4 regions of the Mesobacillus sp. genome follow, and region 1 is predicted to be linked to each of the others. Evidence: riboswitches for the same ligand, from Rfam matches in the RefSeq annotation. Region 1 holds a riboswitch; each other region holds the start of a gene.
The links. Region 1 has a riboswitch for S-adenosylmethionine ahead of AC3EBE_RS03120 (trans-sulfuration enzyme family protein). Riboswitches for the same ligand answer to the same signal wherever they lie in the genome.
Positions count from the first base shown of each region.

Region 2: linked by a shared signal. The riboswitch ahead of mtnW (2,3-diketo-5-methylthiopentyl-1-phosphate enolase) and the one ahead of AC3EBE_RS03120 (trans-sulfuration enzyme family protein) in region 1 are both predicted to bind S-adenosylmethionine.
Region 3: linked by a shared signal. The riboswitch ahead of AC3EBE_RS02405 (methionine ABC transporter ATP-binding protein) and the one ahead of AC3EBE_RS03120 (trans-sulfuration enzyme family protein) in region 1 are both predicted to bind S-adenosylmethionine.
Region 4: linked by a shared signal. The riboswitch ahead of AC3EBE_RS11650 (O-acetylhomoserine aminocarboxypropyltransferase/cysteine synthase family protein) and the one ahead of AC3EBE_RS03120 (trans-sulfuration enzyme family protein) in region 1 are both predicted to bind S-adenosylmethionine.

Region 1 covers NZ_JBYNSB010000012.1:93,499-98,502, forward strand. The annotation lists gene safA (SafA/ExsA family spore coat assembly protein) at 1-494, opposite strand, end outside; gene AC3EBE_RS03110 (hypothetical protein) at 625-780, shown strand; gene AC3EBE_RS03115 (general stress protein) at 841-1,398, opposite strand; gene AC3EBE_RS03120 (trans-sulfuration enzyme family protein) at 1,494-2,636, opposite strand; SAM riboswitch class I at 2,716-2,819, opposite strand; gene AC3EBE_RS03125 (CBS domain-containing protein) at 2,939-4,228, opposite strand; gene AC3EBE_RS03130 (YitT family protein) at 4,891-5,004, shown strand, end outside.
Region 2 covers NZ_JBYNSB010000034.1:43,162-48,165, reverse strand. The annotation lists gene AC3EBE_RS13455 (1,2-dihydroxy-3-keto-5-methylthiopentene dioxygenase) at 1-500, opposite strand, end outside; gene AC3EBE_RS13450 (methylthioribulose 1-phosphate dehydratase) at 839-1,474, opposite strand; gene AC3EBE_RS13445 (2-hydroxy-3-keto-5-methylthiopentenyl-1-phosphate phosphatase) at 1,471-2,133, opposite strand; gene mtnW (2,3-diketo-5-methylthiopentyl-1-phosphate enolase) at 2,130-3,353, opposite strand; SAM riboswitch class I at 3,451-3,559, opposite strand; gene AC3EBE_RS13435 (aminotransferase class I/II-fold pyridoxal phosphate-dependent enzyme) at 3,631-4,824, opposite strand; gene AC3EBE_RS13430 (carbon-nitrogen family hydrolase) at 4,957-5,004, shown strand, end outside.
Region 3 covers NZ_JBYNSB010000009.1:56,783-61,786, forward strand. The annotation lists gene AC3EBE_RS02390 (potassium channel family protein) at 1-304, shown strand, start outside; gene AC3EBE_RS02395 (chromate transporter) at 778-1,350, shown strand; gene AC3EBE_RS02400 (chromate transporter) at 1,350-1,880, shown strand; SAM riboswitch class I at 2,039-2,143, shown strand; gene AC3EBE_RS02405 (methionine ABC transporter ATP-binding protein) at 2,235-3,248, shown strand; gene AC3EBE_RS02410 (methionine ABC transporter permease) at 3,238-3,903, shown strand; gene AC3EBE_RS02415 (MetQ/NlpA family ABC transporter substrate-binding protein) at 3,928-4,755, shown strand; gene AC3EBE_RS02420 (DUF445 domain-containing protein) at 4,910-5,004, shown strand, end outside.
Region 4 covers NZ_JBYNSB010000030.1:84,815-89,818, forward strand. The annotation lists gene AC3EBE_RS11625 (YusG family protein) at 59-298, shown strand; gene AC3EBE_RS11630 (toprim domain-containing protein) at 712-1,068, shown strand; gene AC3EBE_RS11635 (thioredoxin family protein) at 1,075-1,401, shown strand; gene AC3EBE_RS11640 (MFS transporter) at 1,515-2,780, shown strand; gene AC3EBE_RS11645 (hypothetical protein) at 3,002-3,319, shown strand; SAM riboswitch class I at 3,405-3,505, shown strand; gene AC3EBE_RS11650 (O-acetylhomoserine aminocarboxypropyltransferase/cysteine synthase family protein) at 3,592-4,902, shown strand.

The DNA.
Region 1 (5,004 bases):
TTCATCCATGCCTGTACGACATCTTCTGCCGTCCTTTGGCCAGCTGCGATGTTCTCGGCACCGCTCCGATAAGTGACACCGAAGCTTCGCATCATATTGAATGGGTCGCCGTAGGTAGGGCTTCTATGGGAAAAATAATTCCTGTCCCGCATATCAACACATTTGTATCTTGCCACCCGTGAGAGCTGAGAATCGTTAACAAGCTGCGGCAAGCCATGCTTGGAGCGTTCTGCGTTGGTCAGCCTGACGATCTCTTCGTCTATGCTCCTTGCTGTCCCCTGGCCTGGAATATTGATTCTTTGGCCTGGATAAATCATGGCTGGATTTTTGACCTGCGGATTGGCTGAGATGATTTCCGTTAATCCCACCTGATAACGCATGGAGATTTTCCACATAGTATCACCTGATTCAACAATATGTATCTGCTGTGCCAAAGTACTGGCCGGAACGAACCAAAACAGCAGCATCAATGCCAGTATTGCTTTTTTTCCCATAAAGCATTCCTCCTCAAGGTTAGCTTGAGAAATTCTTCGTGAAATATACAGCGGAATTGGTTTTTTTCGTGCCTGTAAGAAAACAACACACACATGCTGCATATAGATTTAACAAGGGAGGAATGCGATTATGGGCTATCTCTGGGTGATGACCATCGGTTTTTCCATTTGCCTTGGGTTAATGGGCGGAGCTCTTATGTATTTTATTTTTTCCTCATTGAATGTAGATGACGCCAGCAGGATTGATTTGCTTGATTCTCGGACAGAGGATGACAATAAAAAATAATGCTGAAACAATGCCAAAAGGCTGCCAAGTCAATGGCAGCCTCTTTTCTATGGCATCAAATTAAAAATCGCGAGTGTTGTCAAAACGAGTATTAGCAGGGTTGTCCGATGTCAGTGGTGCATCGACCGGCTGCTGCGTACGTGTTACGTTTGTGTCATTCAAGCCAACCCGGTTTTCGTCGCGCTCAACGACAACAAGAATTTTACCTTCTTTTACATAGCCTTCATAACGGTCTGCTTCATCCTCTGGAATACCCATTCCAATCAGTGCTCCAGCAAGACCGCCTGCACCTGCGCCGACTGCCGCACCTGTAAGGGTTGCAGCAATTGGACCAGCTGCCACGATTGGCCCGATTCCAGGAATCGCCAATGCACCAATACCAGCCAATAAACCTGTCAGGCCGCCTAGAACGCCGCCTGTTGCTGCACCTGCAGCAAGACCTTCCTCAGTCTTCGTACCGGTTGCTTCGTTAATGTGATCCACTTCTTCATCGTTTTTACCGATAACAGAGATGTCTTCTGTTGAGTAGCCTTGTCTTTTCAGGTCCTCAACAGCCTGGATTGCCTCACGCTCATTATCGTATACTCCAACTAGATGTTTTTCATGTTCATAATACATATTAAAAGCCTCCTTTAGACGAGTAGTCCCTTTAAAGATACCCGTCTGAAGGAGGCGTAAACATAATGTCGAACAGTTTTCAAGTGCTATTTTATTTATTTTACAGAGGCTTCCAAAGCTGACTCAAATTGGGCAATAATATCCTCTGCATGCTCGATCCCGACAGAAATCCGCACTACTTCATAGGTGATTCCAAGTTCTGCCTGAGCCTCCGGCGGAAGAGCACGATGAGACGTTTTCAGCGGATGGGACACTGTTGTTTCCACTCCAGCAAGGGTCGGAACAATCTTCACCCAGCCAAGCGATTTGAAAAATAAATCCGTATCCACATTTTGTCCCAGTTCAATCGTGACGATGGCGCCAAATCCTTTTTCCCCTTTTTCAAAAGGATAATAGACCCTGGCAACCTTGTCATTTGCACGAAGCTTTTCGGCGAGCAATCTGGCATTCTCGGACTGTGCCTTCATCCTTAGTGCAAGTGTCTTCAAGCCGCGGCACGTCAGCCATGCCTCAAAAGGACTGAGGTTGGCTCCAAGGTTCACGATCCTCGACCGCGCCTCAGCAATCAGGTCCTTCCGGCCGACGACGACACCTGCAGTCACATCACTATGGCCGCCGATATACTTCGTGGCGCTGTGGACGACAAGGTCAGCCCCCAGCAGGAACGGTTTAAGATGGAGAGGAGTCGCAAAGGTATTGTCAACAAGAACAGCAAGCTTGTGTTTCTTTGCAACCGAAATGACCTCTTCAAGATCTTCAACCCGCAGCAAAGGGTTCGTGATCGATTCCGTGTATAGCAGCTTCGTATTTTCCTTGATTGCAGCTTCTACTTTCTGCAAATCAGTGAAAGGAACAAATGTTGTTTCGATGCCGAAGTTGTGCAGCTCTGATTTTAACAGATGAAAGCTGCCGCCATACAAATCGGCCGCGGCAACGATATGGTCACCGTTCTTTGCGACTGCCAGCACGCCTGCAAGGATGGCGGCCAGACCCGAAGATGCCGCTGCCCCGTCCGGTGCCTGCTCAAGCGCCGCTACAGACTGGCCCAGTTCGTCTGTATTCGGATTGCCGACACGTGAATAAAGATAATTGCCTTCTCCCTGGTAAAAGCCCTCCAGTTCATCGAGATTGTTAAACGTAAATGCGGAAGTTTGATAGATCGGCGTTGCCTTGCTTTTGATGCCATCTGTTTTTTTATGCAATGAATGAACTACTTCTGTCTCGAACTTGCCTGCCAATTTGTCCACCTGCTTTGTATGATTTGTAAAAAAGAAAAACCTCTTCCAATAAGAAGAGGCTTTAGCGCTTGGCTATCCTCTCTCATCTTCAGACGTTGACTCTTCAGGAATTAGCACCTTTCCCCTTTACAGGAAGGTTGCCGGGCTTCACAGGGCCTGTCCCTCTGCCGCTCTGGATAAGAGTATATTTTTCTCTCTTCATTACGGGCATTTTTTAAAACAGCCATAAGAAAAGAGTCCTATTAATAGCTGAAGTATATCAACTAAAAAGGACTCTCGTCAATTGATTGTTCTGGTGCGAATCAGTCTTCAGAAGGCTCGCTGTCAAGCAGATCCCATGGCGTGATGACACCGATTGGCGTGCCGTGGCGGTCGCCTGTTTCGGTGATGATGACTGCCTGCAGCTTCTTCCCTCTCGTATGGTAGCGTTCAAAAAGTTCCTCGATTTCATAGAGCGAGGTTTCCTCTTTGACGAAGGTAACAAAGTAGTTTTTCCCTTTCGTCAGAAGGTCCTTGATCCGGACATCTTCAAAATGAATAACTTCACTTGAAAAATGCTTGGCCATCCACTGGATGATTTCTGTCGAAGTTAGCAGTGCGACATATTTATCATCCTTGTCATAAACCGGGAATCTCGTGAAATCAAACTTGTTGATTACCTTCAGCACATCTTTCAGATACGCATCTTCATAATAGTAGAATACCGGGCTTGTTGCGATTGAAAGGGCCGTTTGCGGCTTTTCAAATTCGCGGCAGATTTCCTCAATCTGTTCAACGACCTCGATATGCGGTTCCGCGATATAGAAATCCGCATTCACCCGCTCATGGACAATCGCATTGCGCAGCTTCGCAAACTGGTGCAGCTCACTTTTATATTTGCGGATTAATGAATGATTCTTATAGCCTGAGTACAGGAGCTCAACAAACGCATCGCTGTCGGTTTCCTTCACCATTTCCCTTAAAGCTTTATGGATTCGGTTAAAAGCGGTCTCAAACCGTCCCGATTGCTCCTTATGGTTCACCTCATGCTCCTGGCTTGAGTTTTCTGCGTCCTGCTTGCTATTTGGGTTACTCTTTTGTTGGCCGCTTTGATTTTGTTTGGAAGGAACTGATTCCCTGTTATCCCGCTTCCCATTCGCATCTTGTACATTAGCACTCTTCCGCTTATTGTCCTTATTATTGCTTTGATTTTTGTTTCCATTGTTGTTTTTGTTCTCGGTTTTGTTGGGGTGTCCGCTATTATTTTTTTCTGATGCAATTTTTGTGCTGCTGTTTTTGCGGCTTCCGTTTTGCTCTCCGGTTCCGCTATTTTTGGATTGGCCGGTATTTCGCTTAGCGTTTTGCTGTGACTTGTCATCTGCAGACTTAGTCTCGTTGGTTTGATTAGCCTGCTTGGTGACTGCTTTTGTCCCGGCAGTTTCCGCCTTCGGATTTGAAGTTTCCTTGATTTTTTTCATCTTAGGATTCTGCTTCGCCTTTTCAGCGCTCTGTTGAGTGATATTTTCTGATTGCAGCGGTTTTCTTTTCTTCCGCTGCCCAGATTCCTGCTGCCTAGTATTTGATCTATATTTAACTTGAGTATCGTTAGCCAAAATGGTCCCTCCGGTTTTCTGTAGAATCTTTCTCTCCTCAATACCCAAATATGCCTATTTTCTAATCCTGGTTATATAATCTAAAAATATACAGAAAACTCGCCGATTGGCAAGCCCTTAAAGGCGAAGACAGAGGCGAAGTTGCACTTATGCGTTAGGAAAATATAAATTGGCTGTTTTCGCAAAGATTGTTTCCTTCATAAATATTGAATTTAGATCCTGTTGATTGGAGTGGAAGGCGCGTAGACTCCTCCGAAAATGCTAACGCATTTCCATCGTGCGTGGGCCCATTCAAGGATGCTTTTCAGAGTCCTGCGGGATTAGACGGACAGGTGAGACCCCGCAGACGCCAACGGCGGCGAGGAGGCTCAGCGCCGGCCCCGCGGAAAGCGAAGCGCCTGGAACGGAAATCAACAGCCTTTTATTACAAAGCCTTTCTTAAAAAACATATATTCACCTTTTTGAAAATGAGTGTTTTCTTTCAAAAATTTATAGAATAGCAACAAAGTATTAGAAAAGAGCCTATAAATTTGAAAAAAGTTATATTTTCCTATTAGCCCAAACAGGACGGTGATTGTCTTGAGTTTTAAAAAAGTTTGATACAATATATATAGTACAAAATTTGATGGTTTGATTTTTAATAGAAAAGGGTTGGATTTACTGTGGCAAAAACAAAGAAGAAAAGTGTGGCGAAAGAGATTCAGCGGCTGATCGTGATAACAATCGGCGCGATTATTGCAGCATTTGGGCTTGATATGTTTTTGGTTCCCAATGCG
Region 2 (5,004 bases), on a different contig from region 1:
ACCCAGCCTTCAGTGGTTACAAAGATACGAACCGCAACCACTTGACGGTCCTCCTGCAGTGTGAAATAGTGGCGTACATTTTCCGGAACAGAAATCAAATCTCCTGGATCGAGGAAAACTTCAAAGAATTCGCCGTCTTTCCCCTGGATGACAAAAACCCCATGGCCGCTGACAATGAATCTAACTTCATCATCTGTATGGTGGTGCTCCTGTTTGAAGTTTGCCAGCAGCTGGTCTAGATTAGGAGTGTTGTCAGACAAGGATATTACATCCTGCGCTTTATATCCCCTGCGGGCAGAAATATCCTCGATTTCTTCCTTAAAAGCTTCAAGAATCTCTTGCTTCTCTTCGTCCGTCAACAGGAATTTTTCCTGAAGGCTTGCTGGAAGCTTTGCGATATCCCATTTTTCATAAATAACTTCCTGCGCGTTTAAAAAAGCTGCTACTTCCTGTTCCTCAATGATCCGTTCTTGTGAATTTTGTTTAACGATGTATGCCATGTTCATTCTCTCCTTTTATTTACTGGATTCTTTATTTTCGGCTCTTTTCTAATACTTTGTTGCTGTTTTATAAACTTTTGAAAGAAAACACCCATTTTCAAAAAAGGTGAACATATGTTTTTTTTAAAGGCTTTGTAATAAAAGTCTGTTGATTTCCGTTCCAGGCCCTTCGCTTTCCTCGGGGCGTGCGGTGAGCCTCCTCGTCGCTGCGCTCCTGCGGGGTCTCACCTGTCCCGCTGCATCCCAAAGGAGTCTGCGCGCCTGGAACGAAGAGCAACAAGCTCTAAATTCAACATTGATGAAGGAAACAATCTTTGTGAAAACAGCCTGATTTTTAATTAAACTACTTTAAACAATTGAAATGGTTTGTGCTCCAGAAGCCTTAGCTGATAGCGGAACAAAAACTCGGTTGCTTCGAGGATTTTCTTTGCTTCGAATGCATTGCGGCCCCAGACGGTAATTCCATGATTCCTGATCAGGACTGCTCCTGAATCTTCTTTTACATGCTCGGAAAATGCCTTGGCCAGCGTTGGAATATGGGCATAATTCGGAATAATGGGAATTTTGAGGACAGCATCTTCCTCCCATTTATCAAATGCCTTGATTAATTCCTGACCTTGAAATTGAACCTCGCCTCTGTCTCCGTATACCTCGGAAATGACATTATTGTCTATCGTATGGACATGCAGGCTGCAGCCTGCATTTGTCTTCCTGTAAACCTCTACATGGAGTAAAGTCTCGGCAGAAGGCTTCAGGTGGGTTTCTCCCACAGGCCGGCCGAACTGGTCGACCAGCAAAAAGTCTTCATCAGTCCGCTTCCGTTTATCCTTTCCGCTTGCCGTTACAAGGAATTGTACCGGATCACTGTTCACTTTGATTGCCAGGTTTCCGCTTGTTCCCATGAACCAGTCACGTTCTGCCAATTCTGATTTCACATCCGCCAATTCTTCCCATTTCGTTTCTAAGATGCTCATCCTCTCACCCCTGTCTTTTTATTAAGAGCCTCAATGCAATCATAAAAGGTTTCAAAAGGAGTATATGGAATCGCCCATTCCTCGCATTTGTCCTTCAAGTAATCTCTTGCAAAAACATGATCCGCCTGCTTTGCTGCTTCCAAATCGGTAACTGAATCACCAATGACAATCTTGTATGTTTCATCGTCGGCAAGCTGTCTGATGATTGATGGCTTACAGCAGCCGCAATCATTCGAGCAGTGTTCATCACAGCTGTTTGGCCATTCAATTTTGATTGTATCGCGTGTAAAATCAGAACTGTTGCAGTATACGCCAGCAATAGGCCCGAACTGGCTTATGATTGGTTCAAGAAAAAAATCTATGCCGCCGCTGACGATGTAAACCGGAATCCCTTCATTCTTAGCGAAACCAAGGAATTCCTGAAATCCCGGGCGGATTCTTGCTTTCTCGACTGCAAACCGGATGATATCTTCCTTAAGGCTCACAGGCAGGAGTGCAAACATCCTGCCAACGCCTTCTCTGATGGAGATGCTTCGATCGAGCACCCTATCCTTCAGTTCCTCCCATCCCCGAGGAGCAAATTGATCCATTATCGCTATAATGTTATCCTTCTCGGTAACTGTTCCGTCAAAATCGCAAAATATCACTGGTTTGCTCATTTCGCGACCGCCTCGGCAGTACCCCACAGCTTGATCGCTGTACGCAATTCTTCGTGCTCAAGTGCTCCTTCTTCAAGTGTCCTGCCCTGCAGCACCGTATCAATTGCCTGTCTGAAGGCCCTTCCTCCACCCTGGGCACCGCCTGGATGTCCATGGACACCGCCGCCGGCATTGATGATTGATTCAATTCCAAAATCTTTTACTAAAAGCGGGACCATCCCAGGATGTATGCCAGCTGATGGTACTGGGAATGTCTTTTTAAAGCTATCTTCTGCAGTTAAAGCTTGTGCAATTGAAATAGCCTGCTGTTTTTCCAGTGCTACACTGCCATATGGCGAAGGGAATAAGGAGAAATCTGCTCCTGCATAGCGAACGAGCTTGCCAAGCAGCAGCGAATGGGAAAACCCGTAATCCGCTGATGAAGTGGATGCACCACTTACTGCAGGATGTGCCATGATTGGCAGCGGAATCTCCTCATCCTCAGCCAGTTCCTGAAGTACATCCAAGCCGTAGGCAAACACATTGAACAGCAATGCATCGGCGCCAAGTTCAGCAGCCTTCCTCGCCTTGTCTCTAAGCTGTGATGTCCGGCCAGTCAAGTTGGCCGCGTATAATGTCCTATGGCCAGTAGTTTCATAGACTTCATTTAAAGCCTGCTTTCCAAGCACGATTCTCTTTTCGAAAGGCGTAAGTTCGTTTTCGAATAGAATCTCATCGTCCTTAATCAGATCCACTCCGCCCAAACTTTGTTCTTTAAGCTGTTTTAGCAGGAAGTCAAAATCACGGCCGATGACACCTTTGAAAATGCTCATCAACAGGGGCCGGTCATGCACATCCAGTTTGTTGCGAATACCATCAACTCCGAATTTAGGACCTGGAAATGAAGTTTTCAGTTCATCGCCAAAATTCAGGTCCACGAGCTTCACCTTTCCGTCCAGTGAGAGCTTGCCGAAAACTGTTGTTAAAATGGCAGGCAGATCGGGTGAAAAATTAAGCGCTGGATATGCGATCTTAATCGTCGCTACCGTTTCTGAATTATGATCAACTCCGGTTCCTTCGACAGATACGACTCTTCCCTTATGTTTTTTCAGCTGTTTCTGGTCCAGCTCAGGTAAATCGGTCCATGACCCTACCGTCAATCCCAGGGCGATTCCCTCTGCTTTTTTTTCTGGATTATGCTTTGCATCATGGACGATATAAGTTGCAGTAATTTCACTCATGAAGTTCAATCTCCTTCCATAGCATTCATTCACTGGTCAAAATTTGAATAAAAAAAACCTCTTCGAAAAGAAGAGGTTAGATAAACAAACTAACATCTCCTTATCTATCAGCTTCCGCTGCAAGAATTAGCACCGTGCCCAGCAAATATGCTGGATCGGTTGCCGGGCTTCATCGGGCTCGTCCCTCCGCCTGCTCTTGATAAGAAAATAATTTAATTGAGTTATTTAATTGGTTTAATTGGTTAAAGTAATTTTACTAATTAGTATTATGTCAGGTTCATAAATCATTGTCAATATTTTTTTTGAAAATTTCCAAGCTTTCAATTCTGCTGACAGCTTCTGAAAGCCGTTCTTCTGACGTGAGCAATCCTACCCTTACAAAGCCTTCTCCAAATTCGCCAAACCCGATCCCTGGTGCTACGGCAATGTGAGCCTTCTCCAGCAAAAAGTCAGCAAACTCAACAGAAGTAAACGGCTCTGGGACCTTCAGCCATGCAAAAAAAGATCCTTTTGGAGCCGTGACCTCCCAGCCGATCTTGTTCAAACCGTCAATTAAGACATTCCTTCGCGATTCGTATCGTTCATTCAATTCGGCGACACAGTCCTGAGGACCGAGCAGTGCCGTTGCGGCAGCCTCCTGTACAGCACCAAACAGGCTTACATACATGTGGTCCTGAAGCAGGTTGATAGCGGATATCACACTCTTATTTCCTGCAGCAAACCCTACGCGCCAGCCTGCCATATTGTAAGTTTTAGATAAAGTATAGATTTCAATGCCGATATCCTTCGCACCTTCTGCCTGCAAGAAGCTATATGGGCGTTTCCCGTCGAACCCGATACCGCCGTATGCAAAGTCGTGAACAACACAGATTTCATTCGCCTTTGCAAGCTTGATTGTTTCCAGGAAAAAGGCCTCGTCTGCAACTGCTCCTGTAGGATTATTAGGATAGTTTAGGAACATCAGCTTTGCATTGTGAATATCTTCTTGTGCAAGCTCAGAGTAATCCGGCAGGAAGCTGTTCTCTTCTCTTAACGGCATGGTAACCATTTTTGCCTTTGCCAGCTCTACACCTGACCAATAATCAGGATAGCCAGGATCAGGAACGAGTATCGTCTCCCCTGGATTCAGCAGGCATTGGGGAATTTCAACAAGGCCAGCCTTCCCGCCAAATAGAATAGCAATCTCTTCTTCAGGATCCAGTTCGACATCATATTCTCTTTTATAAAACTCAGCTGCCGCTACCTTCAAGGATTGCATTCCCCTGAACGGCGAATACTTATGGTTCAATGGATTCTCAGCAGCTTCCTTCAGTTTATTCACGATATGTCCGGGAGTGGGCTGGTCAGGGTTACCCTGGCCAAGGTTAATCACGTCTGCCCCCTGTTCTGTGTATCTCCCTACTTTTTGTACGAGAGAAGCAAAGAATTGCTTGGGCAGGCTTTTCAGTAATTCTGACTGTTGAAACTCCATATTTTCTCACCTGCTTGGTATTAAGTTATAAATATTTGAAAATTTTAATTTGAAATTCTAGTCACAAATGATATAACGTAAATAGTAACTTGTAAAGAAATAATTTTCAGATATCTATGGCGGTGATACGTGATGAAATTTAAAATAGCCTGTCTGCAAATGGACATTGCTTTTGGAAAT
Region 3 (5,004 bases), on a different contig from region 1:
CTTCCCGGAAAGAGATATGGGAGAAAGAGTAGCACATCAGCTGATGGCCTCACCTAACGTACTGAACTTCATCGAGCTTTCAGATGACTACAGCATTGAAGAAATCAAACTCCCAATGAGCATGGCAGGCAAAAACCTGATCGAGATCAATCTCCGTGCAAAATACAATATCACCGTTATCGGAGTAAAAACAGGTACGAAGGTAGACATTTCCCCTGACCCTGAAAAAACATTAAGAGCCGAAGACATCCTGATCGTTCTCGGAGAAAACGGAGATTTGAACAGATTTTCAAAAGTGAAATAATCTAGCTAGGCAGGCTGTTTTGTACAGCCTGCCTTATTTTTGGGGAAGATGCGTGGCGATTAATGACCTGCTGCTTCATTTGAGCCCTATTTTTCCGAGTATTGGAATTTTCGGTCATTAATGTGCTCTATTTATGGCCTTTTTCCGGTGGCTGGAATTTTCGGTCACAAATCTGCATCATTGGTCCCCTTTTTTCCGGTGCCTGATAATTTTGTTCAGCAACCAGTGTCAATTGCATCTGCACCATTCTCTCCATTGGCTCCCTGTATTTTAATAAACTGCAAACGATCAGGAAATAACCTTAGCCTAAAGCTGGGGAAGAGAAATATTTCGGTTTCCGTATTTAACATTAACAGGTAAAATGTAATTATCGCGGCTGATGTGCTGTGATACTTTTTACTTGTTTGTACAATCAGGGGATAGATAAATAGAAACTGGCATGGAAAAGTGATTACAAAAAGAAGGTGAAGGGCATGAAACAGGCTGATTTGTTTTTGGCTTTTTTTCGGGTCGGAATTCTCGGCTATGGGGGCGGTCCGTCCTCCATTCCACTAGTACATAAGGAAGTTGTAGAGAAATATAAATGGATGGATTCAGATGAATTCAGCGATATCCTTGCATTGGGAAATGCCCTCCCAGGTCCGATTAACACAAAAATGGCCGGTTATATCGGCTTCCGGGTGGGCGGAGTTCTTGGGATGATAACCGCGCTTGCAGCAACAATCATACCGACAATCATCTTGATGATCCTCCTCCTGACCGGTCTTAATGCCTACAAGGATGAGCCGTGGGTAAGCGGGATGGCCCAGGCTGTCGTGCCAGTTGTTGCTGTAATGCTTGCTGTCCTTACCTGGGACTTTATAAAAAAATCGGGTACCTCCAAGCTGGGATGGAAATGGACTGTTATTGCGCTCGGAGGCAGCCTGCTGCTGCTTCAGTTTCTGCACCTGCATCCAGCAATCCTGATTTTTGTGCTGTTAATCGGTGCCTTGCTCATGAAGGGACCATCTCCCTCCATGCAAAAAGATGCGGGAGGGGATAAGTGATGCTTTATTTTAAAATATTTTTGGCATTTTTCATTCCTGGGATTCTCGGCTATGGCGGCGGCCCAGCTTCCATTCCGCTGATTGAGAACGAGGTCGTCGACCGCTACGGCTGGATGACGGTCAATGAGTTCAGCGAAGTGCTCGCGATGGGTAATGCATTGCCGGGACCAATAGCCACGAAAATGGCCGGCTATATTGGCTATTCCGAGGGCGGGGTTCTGGGTGCTATAGTAGGAGTCTTTGCAACGGTGGCGCCTTCGCTGGTCTTGATGATCGGACTCCTTGGCTTGCTTATGAAGTTTAAAGATTCACCCAAGGTAAAACGGCTGACCATTATTGTCCGTCCGGTAATTGCTGTATTGCTTGGAGTCATGACCTACGATTTCCTTTTCTCTTCTTATGAAGGAGTCGGGCTTCTGCAGACCATTCTTATCGGCGGCATCAGCTATGTGTTAATGGAAAAGATGAAAGTGCATTCTGCTTATGTCATTGCTGGTGCATTAGTTTATGGAGCCCTTGTTTTATCATAAAAAGGGGGTTCCTATTTTCTATTTTGCTTTTTTGCTGAAAAAAATTTCTCTATACTGCCTCAACGATGAAAGCGATACCATTATAAAGTTCGCAAAAATACTATGTTGACAAACAAATCAGAAGGTTTTATGATTTCTATTATTAAAATTAAATAAGTTACTTATCAAGAGTGACCGAGGGACTAGGCCCTATGACGTCCGGCAACCTCCATTTTGGAACGGTGCCACTTCCTGCAGAATGAATTCATTCTGAGAGATAAGTCGTATAGATTTTTACGATGCCTCTTTCTGTGAATGAAAGAGGCATTTTTTATTTTTTACCGTTACGAAAGAACCTGGGACGGGGGGAAAGAAATGATTGAGATAAAAGAATTGGTCAAGGTATATGAAACGAAAAAAGGTACAGTTACCGGGGTTGATCATGTTTCATTAAAAGTTAATAAAGGGGAGGTTTTTGGAATCGTCGGCTACAGCGGAGCAGGGAAAAGCTCTTTGCTCAGATGCCTGAACCTCCTGGAAAAGCCGACGTCTGGCCAGGTGATCATCGACGGAGTCGAGCTCACTGGATTAAATAAAAATGACCTGCGCAAGGCGCGCTTGAAAATCGGTATGATTTTTCAGCATTTTCATCTGGTCAGTGCCAAAACAGTGAGTGAGAATATTGCTTTTGCATTAAAAGCGGCTGGCACTCCAAAAGGAGAAATTGCCGATAGAGTCGTAGAACTCCTGGATATGGTTGGCCTGTCAGATAAGAAAGATGTCTATCCGGCCCAATTATCCGGCGGCCAAAAACAGCGTGTCGGCATAGCGCGTGCGCTGGCGAACAACCCATCTGTGCTGTTGTGTGACGAAGCAACCTCTGCATTGGACCCAAGCACAACCCAATCGATTCTGGCTCTTTTGAAAAAGATCAATATCGAGCTAGGCATAACAATTGTTCTTATCACCCATGAGATGGAGGTAGTGAAGACCATTTGTGACAGAATGGCGGTTATGCAGGATGGAAAGGTCATCGAGGAAGGCAATGTATACGATGTTTTCGCCAACCCGCAGGAGCAGCTGACAAAAGACTTTGTAAACTCGATTCTCAAGTTCGATCTTCCTGAAAGGCTGCTGGAGGGAAGGTCCGGGAAAATCATCAAAATCTTTTTCCAGGGTGCGATCGCAGAACAATCCGTCATTTCCGATGTATTCCAGAAGTTCAAGGTCCGCGGCAATATCCTTCATGGAAAAATCGAATACATACAGGATGTACCTTTAGGTATTTTTATCATGGAGGTAACAGGAGATATACAAGAGCTTGATCGTGCAATCGACTATATCGGATCAAGAACAAAAAATCTGGAGGTGATTCACGATGCTGCCTGAAAGCCTGGTCTCCCTGCTTCCTGAATTGAACAAAGCTTTTTTTGAAACCATTTATATGGTCGGGATTTCAATCCTTGTGTCAGTCATTGTCGGGCTGCCAACGGGAGTGCTGCTGTTTGTGACTGATAAAGGCTTGTTCCTTGAAAATCGGATTTTTAAGAATATTGCTGGCTTCATCGTGAATATGATCCGTTCAGTTCCATTTATTATCCTGTTGATTGCCCTGCTGCCGCTGGCAAACTTAATCGCTGGTACGACAATCGGGCCAACAGCAGCATCTGTTTCATTATCGGTAGCTGCCATTCCGTTTTTTGCGAGAATTGTAGAGCAAAGCTTCCGGGAGATTGATAAAGGAGTCATTGAGGCGGCAGTCGCTACGGGTGCCACCCCGTGGATGATCATTAAAGATGTCCTTATTCCAGAAGCCCGCCCTGGAATCGTCCAGGGAGTGACGATTACAATCATCAGCCTTGTTGCATACTCAGCAATGGCAGGTATTGTCGGCGGCGGGGGAGTCGGGGACCTTGCAATCCGTTTCGGCTACTATCGCTATGACAACACCGTCATGATTACTACAGTTATTATCCTGATTTGCCTTGTCCAGCTTATTCAGTTCGGCGGGGATAAAATCGCCAGATTAGTAGATAAAAGATAACAATAAAAAATGGGGGTTATTTTAATGAAAAAGCTTTTGTACTCAGTCATCTTACTATTAACAATTGGATTGCTTGCTGCATGCGGCAGTGATTCATCTTCAACTGGAGAAGCCAAGGAAGACAGCAAACAGGTTACATTTGGCGCAACATCTGGACCGTACAGTGATATGGTATCAAAGGCAATCAAACCATTGCTTGAGAAAAAAGGCTATGAAGTAAAGATTGTGGAATTCAGCGATTATATCCAGCCAAACATCGCACTATCAAAAGGTGACCTGGATGCAAACCTGTTCCAGCATAAAGTATACATGGAGAATTTCGCAAAAGAACATAACATTGAATTATCTGAAGTCATCGTTGTTCCTACTGCTCCAATGGGCATCTATTCAAAGGAATTCTCATCGCTTGATGAAGTGGCAGAAGGTGCTTCAATCGCGGTTCCGAATGACCCAACAAATGCAGCCCGTGCCTTCTTGATTCTTGAGGATGCTGGTTTGATCACCCTTGATCCTAATGCAGATCCGCTGACTGTTTCTGAAAAAGATGTAAAGGACAACGTTAAAAACCTGCAGTTCAAACCGCTTGAAGCAGCTCAGCTTCCAAGAGCAGTGGAAAGTGTTGATCTGTCAGCTGTACCAGGGAACTTTGCACTGGCAGCAAAAATGAATCTCCTCGATGCCTTGCAGCTTGAAAAAATGCCTGATCAGTACCGCAACCGTGTTGTCATCAATACGAAAGACGAAAATGCACAGTTTGCAAAGGACATTAAAGAAGTAGTAGAATCACCAGAATTCGAAAAGGTGATTGATGAAGAATTTAAGGGCTTTGGTAAGCCTGAGTGGATGGAATAGGTTCCTTAATTAAGTCCCATAATCATGCGGAATTGACCGTATGGATATGGGACTTATTCATTTTTATAGCGCTGTTCCCTATAAATTGGTTAATATAGTAGATGAGATTTGTTTTTGATGAAGTACTACCATAAAGAAACACAGAGGGAGAATTATGAATACACGAGATAAAAAGTCCAGACATTTAGCGGCCATTTCTCTGGCCATCATGGGAATCGGCTTTCTGGCCGCCATTCCGTTCCAGGATTC
Region 4 (5,004 bases), on a different contig from region 1:
TCATTCCCGGTTTCGGACAAAATAAAAACAGCGATGAATGAAAAAAGGGGTGTGAACAATGACGTTAAAGCAGGAGAAAATGGATATCACCGATCGGGTGACAGGTAAATTGGAAAATGGAGAAATCCAGCTTTATTTAGAAAAAGAGCCTATAGGGAAAATCAAATTGCCTGAAGGAATGCAGCTTGAACTAGGACATCATTTTGTCTCTGAACAGAATAGGATTTACCAGCATGTATCAGTGCCGGATCAGTCAGAACCGCGGTATACTGATTGTGATGAAGGCGGCTGGTGTTAACAGTAGAGCAGCGGCCAGATTAGCCGCTGTTTTTTCATTGGTAATTGGTTTGCACCATTAATATTAAGGGAAAATCTTGTTTTTTCGGGTAGCTATGTATGTTGAAATTGAAATGGTTATATCTAACTTTAATCGGAGCGGAAGGCACGAAGACTCCTACGGGATGCAGCGGGCCAAGTGAGACCCCGCAGGAGCGTAGCGACGAGGAGGCTCACCTCACGCCCCGAGGAAAGCGAAGTGCCTGGAGCGCAGATATTCAGATAAATTGTAAAACTTAAGTTTGACCTATATAGTTCAAATTTTTGCAATATGATTTGAAAACCGTGACAATAGAAATATGTACTTAACAGCACAATTCTATTGAGAATGTTTATAATGTTGTAAAGCAATCATTTTCTGGTGCATAGGTGGTTATGGCGATGGATGAAAATCACAAGGTAATCATAGTGGAAGGCTCATCTGACAAACGTAAAGTACAGACTGTGCTGAAGGAGCCTGTCGAAATAATTTGTACGAATGGGACAATTGGAGTATCGAAGCTGGATGAGCTGATTGATTCCCTTTTTGATAAAGATGTATATATTCTCGTTGATGCTGATGCATCTGGAGAAAAGCTGCGAAAGCAGTTTAAACGTGAATTCCCGGAAGCGAATCATTTGTACATCGATAAAATGTACAGGGAGGTCGCAACTGCACCAGAATATCATTTGGCTACAGTTTTGATTTCAGCAAATATTGACGTTCATGCAGAGTATTTAGAAAAAGGATGACTGTAGATGAAGGATTGGAAAAAGGAAGATATCGATACATTTCTTGCAAATAAAAGAACAGGCTGCCTATATTTTTATACGCCAATGTGCGGTACATGCCAGGTGGCAGGGAAAATGCTGACAGTCATAGAGCAGCTGCTGCCCAATATTGACTACGGAAAAGCGGATTTGAATTTTATACCGGAAATGGCGGAAAGATTTCAAATTGAAAGTGTGCCATGCCTGATCATTATTAACAGGGGAGAGGTACAAGAAAAGATTTATGCTTTTCAATCCGTCCCTTATCTATATGAAAAATTAAAAAATCTCGAGAATGTACAAACAAGCGGCTAAGCCGTTTTTTTTTTGCCCGGAAATCGCAGTAAAATATCAAAAAGGATTTACATAACATTCCAAAAACAGTATTATATTTAGAGATACGAAATATTCGAGGAGCGCAGGATACTATGGCTTTTTATGACGAGTGGGCAGAACAAATCAAAAGCTATAACCGCAATATCAAATTGACCTTTATTGCCAATATCCTAACACAAATAGGACTGGGCATTTTTATGGTGATCTACAATTTTTACATTCGTGAATTAGGCTTTAATGAACTGGTAAACGGAAAGGTTATCTCAATGGCTTCACTGGCAACTGCCCTGATCCTGGTCCCGGCTGGCCTCATTAGTGATCGTGTCGGCAGGAAGAGACTGATGATATTTGGCGCTCTTTCCACCGGAGCGATTCTCCTCGTGAGAAGTGTGGTGGAAACACAATCGATGCTTATCCTGTTTGCGTTTGGAACAGGTCTTGTATCCGCATTTATACAGGTGTCAATTATTCCATGGCTGGCTGAAAACTCAAAGCCAGAACAGCGTGTACACTTATTCAGCATTCATTTTGCCGCCATGACAGGGGCCAATGTAATCGGAAGTCTTATGGGAGGAATGCTGACGGATGTTTTCGGGTTATTCTTTACTGAGCTTGAAAGTATCCGATATACGCTATTGATCGGTGGGGCATTGTTTACTTCCGCGCTGATTCCAATCTCGAAGCTAACAGAAAAACAGAAAACAAATTCCGCAAAGTCCAATTTCACAGGATTGCAAAATGTTAAACAGAATCTTTTTAGCCTGAAGATGGTTATTCTATTCGCAGTAGCGCAATTATTAATCGGATTTGGTGCCGGGTTAGTCATTCCATATTTAAACCTGTATTTCGCCGACCGGTTTGCTGCTTCCAACTCTCTTGTAGGGCTGGTCATTTCCCTCGGTCAGGGTGCAACAGCGGTTGCGATGATTATTGGGCCGATGGTTGTCCGCAGGCTTGGAGAGGTAAAAGCAGTCGCTGTGCTCCAGCTTCTTTCCCTTCCATTCTTGCTTTTAACCGCCTATACCCAGCAATTTTGGCTGGCAGCTTTAGGATTTTTATTCCGGCAGGCTTTGATGAATGCCGGAAACCCGATCCAAATGTCGTTGATGATGTCGAAAGTCGATGATTCCATGAAGGGACTCGCCAATTCGGTAAACCAGATGGTTTTTAACCTGGGCTGGGCACTTATGGGGCCTGTGTCCACCGGGATTGTCCTGAAATACGGATCATACTGGGGTTATGCTGCGGTATTCAGTATTACAGCATGTTTATATCTAGTCGGCTCAATTTACTTCTTCATAGTATTTAGAAGCATGAATAAGCCAAAACCGAACGTTCTTGAAACAAAACCCGCGTAAAACCGCCATTGGTGTAGAGATATTTCTCGGGAAATGAAAGACAATGCCGAATTATCCAACGGTATTGTCTTTTTTTTAGGAATCAAATCATGGCTAGCAATCGACTTTTCCATATTATTTGTCGAAGGAATTAAACAGGTTTTTCCCTGATAAAAAGGAATATGTATATTAGGGAGATGATCGGCATGAAGGAAAGAATTGAAGATTTCAGGAATGTTCTGATGAAGAAGAATCATATTATGCAGCTAGCGCATAATATGAACCTTTGCCTGGAGTTTGAAATAGAATATGGAGTTTTTTGCTTGCACATTCACAAGAATATAATAAATCTTACCGAAGGCTGGTGTCCCCAAGCTGATCAGCATATTTCACTGATTGGAAATGAGGGGAATATGCGGTATTTGCTCGATGGGAAAATTAAACTTCGTGATGCTATACAACTCGGATATGTGAAATTGGAGTGCCCTTTCAGAACTTTGCTTGCGCTGGAGTCCATAATTTATCTGGCACGGCCGCTGCCTGAAGAAGTTTTTATCTGAAAAATTAAAAAATATTTGACCGCTTGATTCACTGCATGATATTATCACTTTAACTTGTAAAATTAATTTGAACATCAACTGAATATTCTTATCAAGAGAGGCGGAGGGACTGGCCCAATGAAGCCCGGCAACCGGTTTTAAACACGGTGCTAATTCCATCAGAGGTAATGCTCTGAAAGATAAGGAGAGATGATCATGAACCCTCTTCTTAAGAAGAGGGTTTTTTTGCATCTTCTTTCCTAAAATTAATCTGATTGAATGGAGAGATGGAAATGGCGAAAGAACAGCAAAATTACAAAATTGAAACATTAGGAGTCCATGGGGGGCAGTCGCCTGACCCGGTGACAGGAGCTCGTTCGCTTCCGATTTATTCGAGCAATGCCTTTCAATTCAATGATACGAACCATGCGGCAGATCTTTTCGCTTTGAAAGAAGAGGGATATATTTACTCAAGGATACATAACCCGACGGTTACGGCCCTTGAGGAAAAGGTTGCATTGCTGGAGGGGGGCATTGGGGCACTCGCGGTAGCCAGCGGGATGGCAGCTATCACTATGTCCATTCTTAATGTCGCGCATGCCGGAGATGAAGTTGTAGCGTCATCCAATTTATACGGCGGAACTTATAATCTGTTTGCCGTGACTTTGCCTAAGTACGGAATTAAAGTTAAGTTTGTAGATGCAACAGACCCGGAAAATTTCCGTAAAGCGATTACTCCTAATACAAAAGCTGTCTTTGCTGAAACAATCGGCAACCCAAGTCTCAGGATCCTTGATATTAAGGCAGTTGCGGACATTGCCCATGAAGCAGGAGTTCCGCTGATTATTGATAATACATTTGCCACTCCATACCTTTGCAGGCCGATTGAGCATGGTGCAGATATCGTTATCCACTCGGCGACTAAATGGCTGCTGGGTAATGGTACTGTTTTAGGAGGAATTATCGTCGACGGCGGTAATTTTGACTGGAAATCTCCTAAATTCCCTGGATTCAATGAGCCTGATTCCAGCTATCATGATTTGGTTTACAGTGAAGCAATCGGGCCAGCCGCCTTTATCGTTAAAGCCAGAGTCCAGCTTTTACGAGACCTCGGTCCATCAATCAGCCCTGCTAGCGCTTTCCAGTTCAACCTTGGAATTGAAACACTCCATGTGCGCATGAAAGAGCATGTGGCCAATACACGAAAGCTCGTTGAATTCCTGGAAGCCCATCCGGCTGTCACCTGGGTATCCTATCCGGGGAATGATCAGCATCCTGATAAAAAGCTTGCTGACCAGTACTTGCCGAAGGGGGCAGGTTCAGTTGTCATATTTGGCATTGAAGGAGGACGCGAAGCAGGGGCGAAGCTGATCAATTCGGTCAACTTATGGTCCCATCTCGCCAATGTTGGAGATGCCAAGAGCCTGATCATTCACCCTGCCAGCACGACCCACCAGCAGCTGGACTCTGAAGGACTCAAAGCGGCAGGAGTTCCTGAGGACCTGATTCGCTTATCAGTTGGAATCGAAAATATAGATGATATTCTCGCAGACCTTGAGCAGGCCATTGAAAAAGCAACTGGGGTCCCATCCGTCCTTGCTTAAGTTGAATATCCAGAACATTCCACTTAATATTTAGAAATAATTTTGTTGACACTCTTTTTTATTCCGTGCTAAAATCACACTCGTACTGAAAAAACGATGAAA